4 regions of the Halobacillus litoralis genome follow, and region 4 is predicted to be linked to each of the others. Evidence: riboswitches for the same ligand, from Rfam matches in the RefSeq annotation. Region 4 holds a riboswitch; each other region holds the start of a gene.
What was found. Region 4 has a riboswitch for S-adenosylmethionine ahead of LC065_RS09655 (methionine ABC transporter ATP-binding protein). Riboswitches for the same ligand answer to the same signal wherever they lie in the genome.

Region 1 (3,490 bases), 370 kb from region 4:
AAAATGTATAAAGGATGATTAAAAGAAACGGGTTGGAACGTTGGCTCTACTGCATCATTGTTGCAAAGTTCGTCCCAGGATAGAGATTGTAGTCCTTCAATATCCGTTTCACCTCCGAACGTCACAAGAGCAGATAGTCCTTCCAGATGTTCCGTCGTCTGCTTGATTTTTTCTTTGATCTGGAATGGCTTTTGCTTATATTGATAGGAGAGCGTAGCAATCAACACTTTCGGTTTCACCTGACCGATGCGATCGACGATCCCTTTCGTCCCGAAGTCAGGGGAACAGGAGGTCCATGTCGCCCCGAGTGAAGTGGTCGCAAGCAAGGCGACCAACCCTTGGATATCGTTCGTCGTGACCCCGGCCACACAATCGCCTTCCTGTATACCTAATCGCTTTAACCCTTCCTGAGCTTTGGCAACTGATTGCCTTAGCTCATGTAAAGTAATACTTCGTTGAATGCCTTCCTCATTCGCTTCATAGGCAACGATTCGATCAAGAGAACCGCGCAGTAAGTTTTCGGCGAAGTTCAACCGTGCTTCCGGAAACCAGGTACTATCCGGCATGGAAGTGCCTGGGACAAAAACACGGTCTCCCTTTTCTCCGATAATTCCCGCATAATCCCACACCGCTGACCAAAACTCTGAAAGGTGGGAAACGGACCAGCGGTGGAAACGTTCATAAGGGAAAAGCGGCTGGCCGGTATAGTCAGCAAAAGCTTTGATGTGCGATTGTTCTATTCGTTCGCTCGATGGCTCCCATAGATAAGGGGAACGCTGAGCGGTGATCGTTGTATTCATTGGGTTTGTCTCCTTTCGAGTTATGAATAAGGAACTTCAATCAACAGGGCCATACCCTGTCCACCACCGCCGCAAAGGGAAGCGATGCCTTTTCCTCCGCCGCGTCGTTTCAGTTCATGGGCAAGGGTCAAAACGAGCCGGAATCCTGTGCCTCCTAAAGGGTGACCAAGAGCGATTGCGCCACCGTTCACATTGACCCGGTCATAATCGATGCCAAGCTCCCGGCAGCTGCCGATAACAACACTGGCAAAAGCTTCATTGATTTCAAATAGATCGATATCCTCGGTCGTCAATTGGTGTCTGTCTAATAGTTCTTGGATCGCTTGCGATGGTTTGGTTTGTAAACTCGGATCAGGTCCGGCAATCTCTGACCAATCTATGATCTCGGCGAGTGGATCCTGGCCGAGTGATTCTGCTTTCTCTTTAGTGGTAACGATCCCAACGCTCGCCCCGTCCGTCATCTGCGACGCATTGCCTGCCGTAATCGTGCCTTCGTTGGAAAAGGCGGGGGAGAGGCTGGATAACTTTTCTACTGTCGTTCCTTTGCGGATGCCTTCATCTTCCTCGAGTAATCCTGTAAAAGGAGTGATTTCAGGTTGGAACCATCCATTTTCCTGAGCGTGAGATGCTCGTTGCTGGGAAAGGGCGGCATATTCATCTTGTTCCTCACGACTGATCTCGAAGGAGCGGTTTTTCTCATCGGTAAGAGCGCCCATCGAGACATCGGTTAAGGCACACCATAAACCATCGTTCAGTAATGTGTCTTTTAGTAGGGCATGACCAAGTCCGGAAGAAGCACGTACAGGAGCGGTATGAGGTGCATTCGTCATCGAGTCGAATCCACCGACGATGTATAACTCTCCTTCATTCAATTTCAGTCTTCGGGAGGCATCCGCAATCGTAGCGATCCCACCCAAACAGACATTATTCAATGTGATGGCAGGTGTACTGATTTCCACCCCCGCTTTATAAGCGACTTGCCTCGCAGGGTTTTGGCCGCCCCCAGCCTGAATCACTTGGGCAAGCAGCACACCATCCGCCTGTTTGGCTATCGGATTTTTCTCTAACAAAGCGCTTAGCGCATGCGATCCTAGCTCGGATGCGGTTTTCTTTTTCAAAGCCCCTTTCCACTTTCCGAACGGGGTGCGGATGCCATCTAGTAGTACTGTAGTCATCTATGTATCCACTCCTTTTTGTATAATAGAAAGAGCCCTCTTCACAAAAATAAGAAGAGGGCTCTTGGCTCTTCTTATCTTCCAGGATCATCTCCTGCAGGAATTAGCACCTTATCAAGCGTTTGCTTGATGGTTGCCGGGCGTCAACGGGCCAGTCCCTCTGCCTCTCTGGATAAGAATTAAGTATTCAATTGGAAAATATAAAACCTCTCTATCAGCGATAGAGAGGTTAGAGATTATGTAAATCTCTTATCTTCCTGAGCGTTCACTCAGTAGGATTTGGCACCATGCTATGAATATAGCGGTTGCCGGGTTTCACAGGGCCAGTCCCTCCACCTCTCTGGATAAGATGTTCTTTCGTTATTTGGTTAAGTGCCATGTTAGCAAGGGAAAGGACAAGTGTCAATGCATTTTATAGAAAAGTGTGAAAATTTATTTTATTTGATCCCCAAGCTCAAGCGTTTTAGAAAACTAATAGATAGCTCAACCGCAGTGGTTTTCGCTAGTTTTCCGTATCTTTTTCGATTTTACAGGTGTTTAGGTTTTTTATGACCACCTAGGTTTGGTCTTATTAATAAAGTCGTTTTTATTAGGAGAAGCAGGAATTTGGATGAATCGTGTAGTAAATATTTAGTACAAGAATCTATTTTTATTCTTGTCATCCTCGTTATTACTAACATTCAAAAGAACCGACGGAGGGATGGAGGAGCGAGTGAAGATATCAAATAAGGGGGCATACACATGGCAGAAGTATCTTCGATGAAACAGGCTGTTGATGTTTTACTTAAAAAGGGATTATCCAAGCGGGACATCCTAACCAATGTAGATAACAGCCATTTCCCGTTTGAGGATGAAGAAGTTGTGATGACTTTTATTGATCTACAAATTGAGTGTTCCTCTGATGATGAATTTGACAAGTTGGTCGAGTATTTATATGGATTTAATTTGAAACAATAATAGATTTATTCAATTTCGCTCTTTAGCTACTTATTTATAGGATCAGTAGGAGAGTGCAGATATTGCTTAGTAAGTGGTAGAGTCTAACTTTAGCTGTTATATCGAATTGAAGACTGGCGTAGTATCCTCAGTTTAGGTTGGGTACTACGCCATTTTTTTTGGTTATTAAAGCATATTATAGGGTCCTAAATGTGGTTTTTGAGTTGAAAACTTTAGTCTTGTTTATTTAAAAATAATTAACAATTCATCGTGCTTTTATACTAAAATAGAGGTTGTGTAAATAATGTGTGAATACATAAAGAGAAGATTTTTCTTCGTAAAAGAAAGAGGAGAGTGAGTGAATGTTTTTTAAAAAAGGAAAAATAGAGCGTGTACTTGTGCTTGCCATCCTGGCGCTTATTGTCTCGCTGGGAAATTCGGAGGTTAGTTATGCAGGTTCGGATGTTACTCCACCTGTACTAAATGATTTAACTGTTTCAAAAAAGGAAGCTACAGTAGGAGATGAAGTGACAATCACAGCTGATGTGATTGATGATTTATCAGGAGTAGATAGGGTTA
Region 2 (3,490 bases), 680 kb from region 4:
CCGATTAAACCGGCCCACCAGCCACGTTCATCCCTTGAACCGACGGCGAGCTGGTTGCCCGTTAATGCGTGGCATACGAGGATGACGGGAGCATTTGTCGGCCCGTATCTTTCGTAGGCAAGTTCGACATTCGAAAGTTTCTCACCAGACTCGAAGGTGAAAGCGCCGATCGATATCGATTGATTGGTTCTTGGGTGGCTGGTGGGGTTTTGTAATGACATGCTTTTCATGCTCCTTTCTTTCACTAGACTGATACGAGGGAAGTGGAAAAATCTTTCCCTGACCGGATATTCACAACAGCCTCATAAAGGCTTACCCCTGAAATGATGGCTGCATCTTCGTGAGTGATTGGTTTACGTGACCATAGAAGGGTTGGTTTAACTTCCTTCGCTATGTTCAAGACATCCTCATTTGCTTCCTCCACATAGACAATATCCCAGTTGACATTCGTTACTTTTTGAAGATCTTCAATGTGAGAGAAGGTAACAACTTCGAATCCCAGTCTTTCCAGCTTGCTCTGCTCTACAAGAAGAGCACTTGAGCCAACAATTCCGATTACTCTTTTTCTCAATTCCCCGTTCGAACGATCCAGGGAGGAAGATAAAACAGGCTCTGCCACATGCTTGCCTTTCCCGTAGGGTTTCTTATATCCAGTGGCGTGGAAAATGGCGTTGTCCAGGTCCTGAATTAAATCTTCTACAGACTCTAACCCGACAGACAAGCGGACAAGTTCTTCTGTTACACCTGATTTACTCAAGTTTTCATCGCTTAATTGCTGGTGGGTTGTAGAGGCCGGGTGGATGATTAAAGATTTAGCATCTCCGACGTTTGCTACATGCGACCAGATGGTGCTTTGATCAATTAGTTTGCGTCCTGCTTCACGCCCTCCTTTAATTCCGAAAACAACGATCGATCCATGACCGTAGTGGAAATATTTTTTTGCCAGGGAATAAGTGGGGTGATCCTTCAAGCCTGGATAATTCACCCATTCAACCCCTTCGTGATGGTTCAAATATTCGGCAATTTCCAAAGCCTGATCGGCATGTGTTTTCACTCGCAAGTGTAAAGTTTCCAAACCCTGCAAAAGTAAGAAAGCGTTTTGTGGGCTGAGACATGCCCCTATGTCTCGAAGCAGCTGTACGCGTAATTTTATGGCGAAAGCAGCGGGACCTACATCGATCCCGAATCGGATGCCGTTATAGCTTTCATCAGGCTCCGTAAATCCTGGGAATTTTTCATGATTCCAGTTGAAACGTCCACTATCAACGACAACACCTCCAATAGCCGTGCCATGTCCGCCAATCCATTTAGTGGCCGAGTGCACTACGATGTCAGCACCCCAATCAATCGGTCTACAGACATATGGGGTAGCGAATGTATTATCAATGATGAGAGGGATGTGGTGGTCATGAGCGACATCTGCAATCGCTTCAATGTCCAATACATTCAAGCTCGGATTACCGATCGTTTCAGCAAAAATCGCTTTTGTATGAGGAGTAATCGCCTTGGCGAATGATTCCGGATCATCTTCTTCAACAAAATGGACATTGATCCCATAGCGGGGGAGGGTGTGGACAAACAAATTGTAGGTCCCTCCATAGAGGTTTGTTGAAGTCACAATATCATCACCGGCTTTAGCGACATTCAGAATAGCCATCGTGATCGCAGACATACCTGATGCTGTCGCCACCGCCGCGGCCCCGTCCTCAAGAAGAGCGAGTCGTTGTTCAAATACATCGACGGTCGGGTTTCCGATGCGTGAATAAATGTTTCCAGGTTCCGCAAGCGAAAAAAGATTTTGAGCATGTTCCGTATCATTGAAAACATACGATGTCGTCTGATAAATCGGTACAGCGCGGGACCCTGTAGCTGGATCCGGTTCTTGACCGCCGTGAAGCAAATTCGTTTCAGGACCGAACGTATGGAATGGTGTACTCATGAAAAGTTCCTCCTCTGCTTTTTTCTAGGGCATCCACTTTGTAGAAGAGGGAAAACGAAAAGCCCTCTTCTGTAAGTAAGAAGAGGGCTTTATGTATCTCATACCTCCCCTTATCTTTCAGATCATGTGATCTGTAGGATGTAGCACCTTTTCAAGGTAATACCTTGAAGGTTGCCGGGCGTCGTAGGGCCTAGTCCCTCTGCCGCTCTCGATAAGAGTTGTTTTTATTCAATTTTTCTGACTTGTTTGAAATTATAAAGGCGTCTTTTCTCATTGTCAAACAATTTTGATACGTTTGAACCCTCCTAGCTGTGGGAATGGATAATTAAGTCTATGAGATAGGAGTGAAGTTCATGAAACAATATAGTGTTGTACCTAATAAAGATGTAACCGGCTGGTTTGTAAAAATTGAAGATGTCGCTCCGACAGATCTTTATGATGAGCGTGATACTGCGGTTGCTAAAGCAGAAGAAATCGCAAAGGAAAACAAACCGAGCAAACTTCAAATCTTGGATCAAAACCATGAAGTTGAAGAAGAGCGCACCTACTAACTAAAACTCCCCACCGCGGGAGTTTTTTTATGTGCAATTATCTATAATCAGTTATTAAAGTATATGGCAGGATTGTTGAAGGCTCAGTTTCGAGATGTTTGTGTGCGTTTAGGGGCTCCGGGAAACCGTTCGCTTTCCATGGGGCGGGCGGTGAGCCTCCTCGGACTTCGTCCTGCGGGGTCTCACCTGTCCCACACGTCCCATAGGAGTCTCACCGTTTCCCTCCGCCCCTTGGCCGTATGAGTGTCTCGAAACCACTTCTAGAATATGCAGTTATTTAGCTTGATACAGGGCGCTTTATGCTTATAACAGTAGTATAGTGGAAGACAATCCAAATGGGTAAAGGGGTTCGTTTCTCACATTCATCGAATGGGGTGGTTGGGAAGCTGCGAGACTCCCGCGGGAATGGATTGGCTGGCTAGACCCCACAGAGCGGAGCTGGAGGAGGCTTGCCGTCATCCCCGCAGGAAAGCGAGCGGCTTCCCAACCACCCCTAGCGCTTATTATGGCAACGAACCACGGAAACATCTCGAACTGAGTCTCCAACTGAAGGGAGCTTATCTACAACTGACCACTCTAGAGTTTTCGTGGTACTCCAGTTATGATGGAGGTAAACGATACGTGAAGGTGTGTGCAATCATGAATGCTCATTATGATGTCATTATCGTCGGTGCACGTGTAGCCGGCGCAAGTTTAGCTATATTGTTAGGAGAAATGGGGAAGAAGGTCCTCCTTGTTGATAAAGCCAGTTTTCCAAGTAATACATTATCCACTCATTTTATGTCCCACACAGGATTCTTAGAAAAATTAGGCGTGCTTAAGCAACTCGAAGAGTCGGGTTTGAGAAAAGTAACGAGAATGAGGACCTATATTGGGAGCAGTTTCGTAGAAGGACCAAGGACGTCCTATACCATCATTCCAAGAAGAGACAAGCTCGACTCCATGCTGATTGATCGAGCGGTCACTTTCCCATCCGTCCATTTCAAACCCGATACCGCGG
Region 3 (3,490 bases), 1.2 Mb from region 4:
CCTCCCCAATTCGTCTGATGTTCTCCTCCCTGTCTGCTTCTGAAAACCCGAGGTCTGAGTTCAATCCGTGTCTCACATTATCCCCATCAAGCAAATAGGTTTGGATACCTTTTTCATACAAAGCTTTATTCAAATGATTGGCAATGCTTGATTTTCCTGAACCGGAAAGGCCTGTAAACCAGAGCACTCCGCTTTGATGCCCATTTTTCCTGCGATAATCTTCGCTGCCAATGGATGCCTCATGCCAGGTAAGATTTCCACTCATTGTTTTCACCCTTTCTATTCCACTGTTTCTTTCTGCATTCCTTCGATTAATACGTCCACCACTTCAGGGCGGCTGAACGTTTTTGGCGGCTTTTCCCCTTTACGGAGCAGCTCTCTCACTTTCGTTCCAGACAAGATCATGTGATGTTGTTTGTCATGCGGGCAAGTTTTATGTGAAGCCATCGATTCGCAAGCGTTGCAATAAAAACTGTGTTCAAAGAAAAGTGGTGTGATGCCAAGTTCTTCATCTTCATAGTGGCTGAAGATTTTTTGTGCATCGTAAGTACCATAGTAATCCCCTACACCTGCGTGATCTCGGCCGACAATGAAGTGAGAGCACCCGAAATTTTTCCTGACGATTGCATGAAAGATTGCCTCCCGCGGGCCTGCATACCGCATCGCCGCGTTGAAAACAGCCAAGGTGACTCTTTCTTTCGGATAATATTGATCAAGAAGAACTTGATAGCTCTTCATCCGGACATCACTGGGAATGTCATCGCTTTTGGTCTCACCCACCAATGGATTTAAGAACAATCCATCCACCGTCTCCAGCGCAGCTTTTTGGATGTATTCGTGAGCTCTATGGACAGGGTTCCGTGTTTGGAAGCCAACAACCTTTTTCCACCCGAGTTTTTGAAAAAGCTCTCTTGTTTCTTCTGGATCCAGATAAAATGTTTTTCCATGTTCGTAAGGAGGTCTTTGAAATACCTCGATTTCTCCTGCTGCATACCAATCTGCTCGTTTGTATAATTTGTTCACCCCAGGATGCGCAGGATCTGTCGTTAAGTATACGCTTTGAGCTTCCTTTTCCTTATCCGGTTGAAACCGATCCGTTATGCTGATCGTCCCATACACAACACCGTCCTTGACCAACCGGGCTTTGTTTCCAAGCGTCCGGGCCTGTGCTTCTGTGATCGGGAGGGTAATAGGTATACTCCATGGTGTGCCATCTTTCAACCTCATTGTATCGACAACAGATTCATAGTCTTCCTTATTCAAAAATCCTTTTAAGGGACTATAAGCACCGTTCGCAATTAATCCGACATCACTTAGGGCCATCGAATCAAGCTCTATGATATCTTCCGGCAGCTCCTCCGGTCTCGTGTCCTTCCACCTGTTCACAAGCGCACCACCGTGCGGAGTTATAATTGACATAATAATTCCTCCTTTATGAATGTTCCTCTCCCAAAGAATCCGTCGTGTGTAACCCACATTCAGATTTATTGAACCCTTTCCATCTTCCCGTCCTCCCATCGTCGTCAGCAGGAGCGGTACATGGGATGCACCCCACACTCGGATAATTTTGATCGTGCAATTCATTGTAATCCAACCTATTTAGTCGGATATATTGCCATACGTCTGCCCATGACCAGTGAATCAAGGGGCATACCTTAATGGATTTGAATCTCTCATCCTTATTTACGAAATTCGTTTTCTGACGGCTGGGGGATTGTTCACGTCTCAGCCCCGACATCCATGCCGTTCTTCCTCTAAGGGCATCTTCGAGCGGTTTAATTTTACGGATGTAACAACATTGATCGGGATTCCGTTTCCAAAGGGCGGAACCGTACTGCCCGGCTTGTTCTTCCAGCGTAATTTCAGGTTTTATCATCCTTATGTTTAACTTCGGATACCTTTTTTTCACTTTTTCTATCAGTTGATAAGTTTCTTGAAAATGGAGATCTGTATCTAGAAAAACGACTTCAGCATCTGGTTTCTCCTTGGAAATCAAATCGATGAGAACGATCCCTTCTGCTCCGAAACTGCAGGCATACACAAGATCCTCATATTGAGTATAGGCCCAACGAATGACCTCCTCCGCTCCTTTCGTATCGTCGTCTTTCAGTTGATCACCTTTAAATGGATTTTCAAAAGATTGGTAGGTAACAAATGGTTGTTTCATTTCCTCCTCCTTTCTAAAAAGAAAAAATGCCTTTCTCCGTGATAAGAAGAAAGGCATTTACGAATAAACGTATACTACATTCTCCTTATCTTCTCAAGCTCTAACACTTGCTGGAATTGGCACAGTACCTGTATAGATCCGTTGCCGAGGCTTCAAAGGGCCAGTCCCTCCACCTCTCTAGATAAGAATAAGTATGAAATTTTCTGAAAAACAAGTTGATACAAATCATATGCTCCTAAACATCATATGTCAATGCCTTTTTAGGGAAATCAAAAAAATTCTGACTTTTTATACTATATGATTGACAAACAAAACCATGTTCGTTAGTTTAAGAATTATTCTTCAATTACACATACAATCCTTATGAAGAGTCGGGGGAGGAAACTGGTCTGAAGATCCCGCAGCAACCTGAAAAAGGTGCTCATTCCAGCAGCCAAAAGGCTGAAAGATAAGGTGTGGTTACTCCTCCTTCTTTCAGACGGAGGAGTATTTTTTTGATTAAAAAACCAAGTAAATACATAGGAATAATAAAATATCTTTCAAACATGGAATGATTAAAAGGAGTGGTACATTTTGCATAAATTGACGATTTTCACTTTGATTGGCTTTATAGCTCAATTAATGGATGGAGCACTTGGCATGGGGTTTGGACTCAGCTCATCAACCATCCTCTTATCGTATGGACTTGCTCCTGCTGTAGCCTCGGCTTCTATTCATATGTCGCAGATTGCCACCACGGCTGTTTCAGGATTTTCCCACTATAAGTTTGGCAATATCGACAAACGGCTTGTCATGATGATCGCCGTTCATGGAGCTATCAGTGCCTTTTTAGGAGCCGCATTTTTAAGCTATATCCCAGGGGAATTCATAAGACCGTACATATCCATATTCCTACTCACACTAGGGGTTTATATCGTAGTTCGTTTTCTATGCTTCTCGAGAAAAACTCACGTTAATGAAAAAAAGTCAGTAAACAAACGTTTCCTCTTGCCACTTGGAATAGCAGGAGGCTTTTTGGATAGTGTCGGCGGGGGAGGATGGGGACCGGTGAATACTCCCGCGCTTCTTTCTCAATCGGGAATTGCTCCTAGAAAAGTCATTGGAACAGTGGATACAAGCGAATTTCTGGTAACGATTTCAGCAACGGCTGGTTTCTTAATCTTTTTAGGGCATCATTCATTCAGCTGGCTACTCATTGCATCGTTCGTTATTGGTGGTGTTATAGCAGCACCCATTGCCGCCTGGCTTGTCAAAATCCTTCCTTCTGCTATTCTTGGAGTATTAGCTGGAGGTTTTATTATCCTTACTAATGCAAGGACTTTA
Region 4 (3,490 bases):
CTCTTGGATCTCCATATAAGGGATCGTTTGGAAATAGTTCGCGTCAATACGGCCTTCATCTAAGTCTTGGTTCGGTAAAATGTAATCCTGATATTCTTCAATCTCTAACGTAATGCCCTCTTCTTCAAGCAAAGGTTTTGCTTTTTCAAGGACTTCAGCATGAGGAACACTGGTAGCTCCTACCTTTATCTCTTTGGTTCCACCTTCTTCACCTTCAGATCCTGATGTATTTTCATCCTCACTCGATGATCCGCAAGCTGCGAGAACAACGATAAGCAAAGCAGCAATTAAACTTGTCCAGATTTTTTTCATTTTCATTCTCTCCCTTTTATTTTTTATCTTTTATCCAATTTCCGTGAGATGGCATCTCCGATGAATTGGAATATAAACACAATGAATATGATTAAGATGGTACAAATGAATACAACATCAAAGTTACTTCTTTGGAACCCGTAGAAATAGGCAAAATCTCCAAGACCACCAGATCCGATTGCACCGGCTACTGCGGTATATCCAATTAATGCGATAGCTGTTACGGTAATCCCTGATATTAGAGCTGGCATCGATTCTGGAAGCAATACTTTGAAAATGATGGTGGAATACTTCGCCCCCATTGATTTTGCTGCTTCCACGACACCTTTATCAACTTCTTTCAAAGCAATTTCCACCAGACGGGCATAAAATGGCGCCCCCCCAATAATCAGTGCAGGTAATGCTGCTTGCGGTCCTCGAATGGTCCCCAACAGAAAATCAGTAAACGGGAACAATAACAATATAAGAATGATAAAAGGGATCGCTCTAAATACGTTAACGATGGAAGCAGTGATCCAATTCAACGTTTTATTTGACCAAATCCCACCGGGCCCAGTCAAGTAAAGGAGGAGCCCCAAAAGCAAACCTAAAACGAATGTCCCAGCGACAGAAACCAGCGTCATATAAAGGGTTTCGTTTGTAGCTGTAATCATGTCTTCCATTCTTACGTTCGGAAACCATTGATTAAACATGTGGATTCACCTCCACTTCTACAGATGTTGATTCAATATATTCAATGGCACGTTGGACTTCTGTTTGATCTCCGTCAAACTGAACAAACATTGTCCCATACGCCCCCTTCTGTGTCTGGGTAATCTTTCCATGAAGAATATTGACATCCACTTCAAACTTCCTTGATAAATCACTAATTAATGCCTGATTTGTACTTTCTCCCACAAAGTGAAGACGTATGATTTCTCCGGACCGATAATTATCTTTGATCACCTGCAGGGACGTCTCTTTTTCCGGGTCCCCCATTACTTGATCCACAAACTTCTTCGTAACCGGTTTTTGAGGATGAAGAAAGACATCCAGCACTTCTCCTTGTTCAACAATCTTTCCATCTTCCATAACCGCCACCTGATGACAAATTTTGCGAATGACGTGCATTTCATGTGTAATGAGAACAATCGTAAGTCCGAGCTTTTCGTTGATATCCACCAGAAGATCAAGAATCGAATCCGTCGTCTCAGGGTCCAACGCGGATGTGGCTTCATCACATAAAAGAACTTTAGGGTTGTTTGCGAGCGCTCTGGCTATTCCCACTCTTTGCTTCTGTCCACCGCTCAATTGGGATGGATAAGAACCCCCTCGGCCTTTTAACCCCACCAATTCTATCAATTCATCGACACGTTTTTGCCTTTCTGCTTTTGGGATCCCTGCAATTTCTAAAGGAAAAGCGATGTTATCATGAACGGTTCGTGACCAGAGCAAATTGAAATGCTGGAAGATCATTCCGATTTCTTGTCTGGCCAACCTTAATTTCCCTTTGCTTAAAGACGTAAGTTCCTGTTCATCGACAAGAACACTTCCTTCTGTGGGATCTTCCAACCGGTTCAGTAAACGAATGAATGTACTTTTACCGGCCCCACTATAGCCGATGACCCCATAAATTTCTCCTTTGTTAATATTAAGACTTAAATCATCCACTGCGCGTACATCCTGATCTTTCGTGTGGAATATCTTAGATAGTCCTTTAATTTTAATCATGCTGTTTCCCTCCACTTCCAAAAAAAACGCCATTCTGTCTTGAGAACAGAATGGCGTTTTTATTCATACCTAAAAATCTGTTCTCTCATCTGTCAAAGCTTTATACTTTGCAGGATTTGGCACCTGAGCAAAACAGTATTGCCGGTTGCCGGGCATCATCGGGCCAGTCCCTCCGCCACTCTGGATAAGAGATTTTAATCTATTAATTTATTATTGCTTTAACTCGTTTAAGTAGTACAAAGAGGATTTTAGCACCGTACGAATTTTGTGTCAACTCATAAACAGATTGTTCAGAAAAATAAAATCCACATGCACTAAAAAAATCCTTACATCATCCACACAAAACATCCAATACTCCATCAATTTAAACAATAAAAAAATCCCTTCTTTAATAGAAGAGATTTGTCGTTTTTACATTTCTCATCTATCAAAGTCATAAGACTTCGCAGGAATTAGCACCGTGCAGTGTACCTGCCGGTTGCCGGGCATCGTAGGGCCAGTCCCTCCGCCACTCTGGATAAGTGAAGATGTCGATATGAAATTAATAATTATGTTAGCATGGGGAATAGATGAGCGTCAATCCATAACCTTCGATAAATAAAAGGAGAATGACCTTGAGTAAACAAGCCCCTTTATTTGAACTACCTTATATTAACGACCACTCTTCTATTTATAAACTTGAGGAAGACTTAGGGAAAGTTATTGTCTTGACCTTTTGGGCTTCATGGTGTCCCGATTGTGGAAAAGACTTACCTATGAAAGAACAACTGTACAAAACGATGGACCATGACAAAGTAAAAATGATGACGATCAATGTAACTGGAAGGGAGCGGAATATAGAGGAAAGCATTGAATTCAACGAAAAGTTTTTAACACAACCTACTCTTTCTGATGATGGATGCTCCGTTTATGACCTCTACAATTGTCATGGTGTTCCTTCCACCATCATCATTGATCAACAAGGAGATATCCATGCTAATTTTGGCGATCAGGCCTCTTTTTTAGATATTGTTAGCAAATTAGGAGAAATCGTATAATTCTCATAAAAAAGAGAGCCAAGGCGTTGCAACGCCTTGGCTCTCTTTTTTATTATTGAATAACTTCCACATCTCACTTAAGTATTAAAGAGAATTTTTCAATTCTACACTAGCGGTCATTTCCTGGGAAATATAAACACTATTCAACAAAATTGACTACTTTCTCATACATATAGGAAACAGAGTGAAACGCATAAATCTTTTCTTCTACCTCTCCTCCACTGGTCACTAGAAGACACGGAACACTTTTTATCTTATAATGCTGCATCCACTCGGGGTGTAGAGAAGCATTCATTTCCATAAAAACTTCTCTATTAAAAACAGCTTCAAGTGTTGTAAGCATTTGACGTGCTAAATGACAAGTTGCACAAAAAGGGCTGTGAACGAATATGAGGGTCCTTTGTGGAGTATTGAAGAGCTTCTTTACTTCT

Region 1: it holds a riboswitch for S-adenosylmethionine, as region 4 does, so the genes downstream of both, LC065_RS07860 (acetyl-CoA C-acyltransferase) here and LC065_RS09655 (methionine ABC transporter ATP-binding protein) in region 4, are expected to answer to the same signal.
Region 2: it holds a riboswitch for S-adenosylmethionine, as region 4 does, so the genes downstream of both, LC065_RS06395 (O-acetylhomoserine aminocarboxypropyltransferase/cysteine synthase family protein) here and LC065_RS09655 (methionine ABC transporter ATP-binding protein) in region 4, are expected to answer to the same signal.
Region 3: it holds a riboswitch for S-adenosylmethionine, as region 4 does, so the genes downstream of both, LC065_RS15825 (phosphoadenylyl-sulfate reductase) here and LC065_RS09655 (methionine ABC transporter ATP-binding protein) in region 4, are expected to answer to the same signal.

Annotation. Positions count from the first base shown of each region.
Region 1 covers NZ_CP129016.1:1,552,362-1,555,851, forward strand. Annotated here, with positions in the region: gene LC065_RS07855 (acetoacetate--CoA ligase) at 1-800, opposite strand, end outside; gene LC065_RS07860 (acetyl-CoA C-acyltransferase) at 821-1,975, opposite strand; SAM riboswitch class I at 2,047-2,154, opposite strand; SAM riboswitch class I at 2,222-2,326, opposite strand; gene LC065_RS07865 (hypothetical protein) at 2,582-2,704, shown strand; gene LC065_RS07870 (hypothetical protein) at 2,717-2,932, shown strand; gene LC065_RS07875 (S-layer homology domain-containing protein) at 3,274-3,490, shown strand, end outside.
Region 2 covers NZ_CP129016.1:1,238,955-1,242,444, forward strand. Annotated here, with positions in the region: gene metX (homoserine O-acetyltransferase MetX) at 1-221, opposite strand, end outside; gene LC065_RS06395 (O-acetylhomoserine aminocarboxypropyltransferase/cysteine synthase family protein) at 245-1,939, opposite strand; SAM riboswitch class I at 2,047-2,157, opposite strand; gene LC065_RS06400 (DUF2188 domain-containing protein) at 2,293-2,490, shown strand; gene LC065_RS06405 (NAD(P)/FAD-dependent oxidoreductase) at 3,130-3,490, shown strand, end outside.
Region 3 covers NZ_CP129016.1:3,091,936-3,095,425, forward strand. Annotated here, with positions in the region: gene cysC (adenylyl-sulfate kinase) at 1-265, opposite strand, end outside; gene sat (sulfate adenylyltransferase) at 280-1,419, opposite strand; gene LC065_RS15825 (phosphoadenylyl-sulfate reductase) at 1,433-2,167, opposite strand; SAM riboswitch class I at 2,250-2,355, opposite strand; SAM riboswitch class I at 2,526-2,622, shown strand; gene LC065_RS15830 (sulfite exporter TauE/SafE family protein) at 2,741-3,490, shown strand, end outside.
Region 4 covers NZ_CP129016.1:1,920,019-1,923,508, reverse strand. Annotated here, with positions in the region: gene LC065_RS09665 (MetQ/NlpA family ABC transporter substrate-binding protein) at 1-312, opposite strand, end outside; gene LC065_RS09660 (methionine ABC transporter permease) at 336-1,004, opposite strand; gene LC065_RS09655 (methionine ABC transporter ATP-binding protein) at 997-2,022, opposite strand; SAM riboswitch class I at 2,105-2,213, opposite strand; SAM riboswitch class I at 2,440-2,546, opposite strand; gene LC065_RS09650 (TlpA family protein disulfide reductase) at 2,637-3,059, shown strand; gene LC065_RS09645 (thioredoxin family protein) at 3,199-3,490, opposite strand, start outside.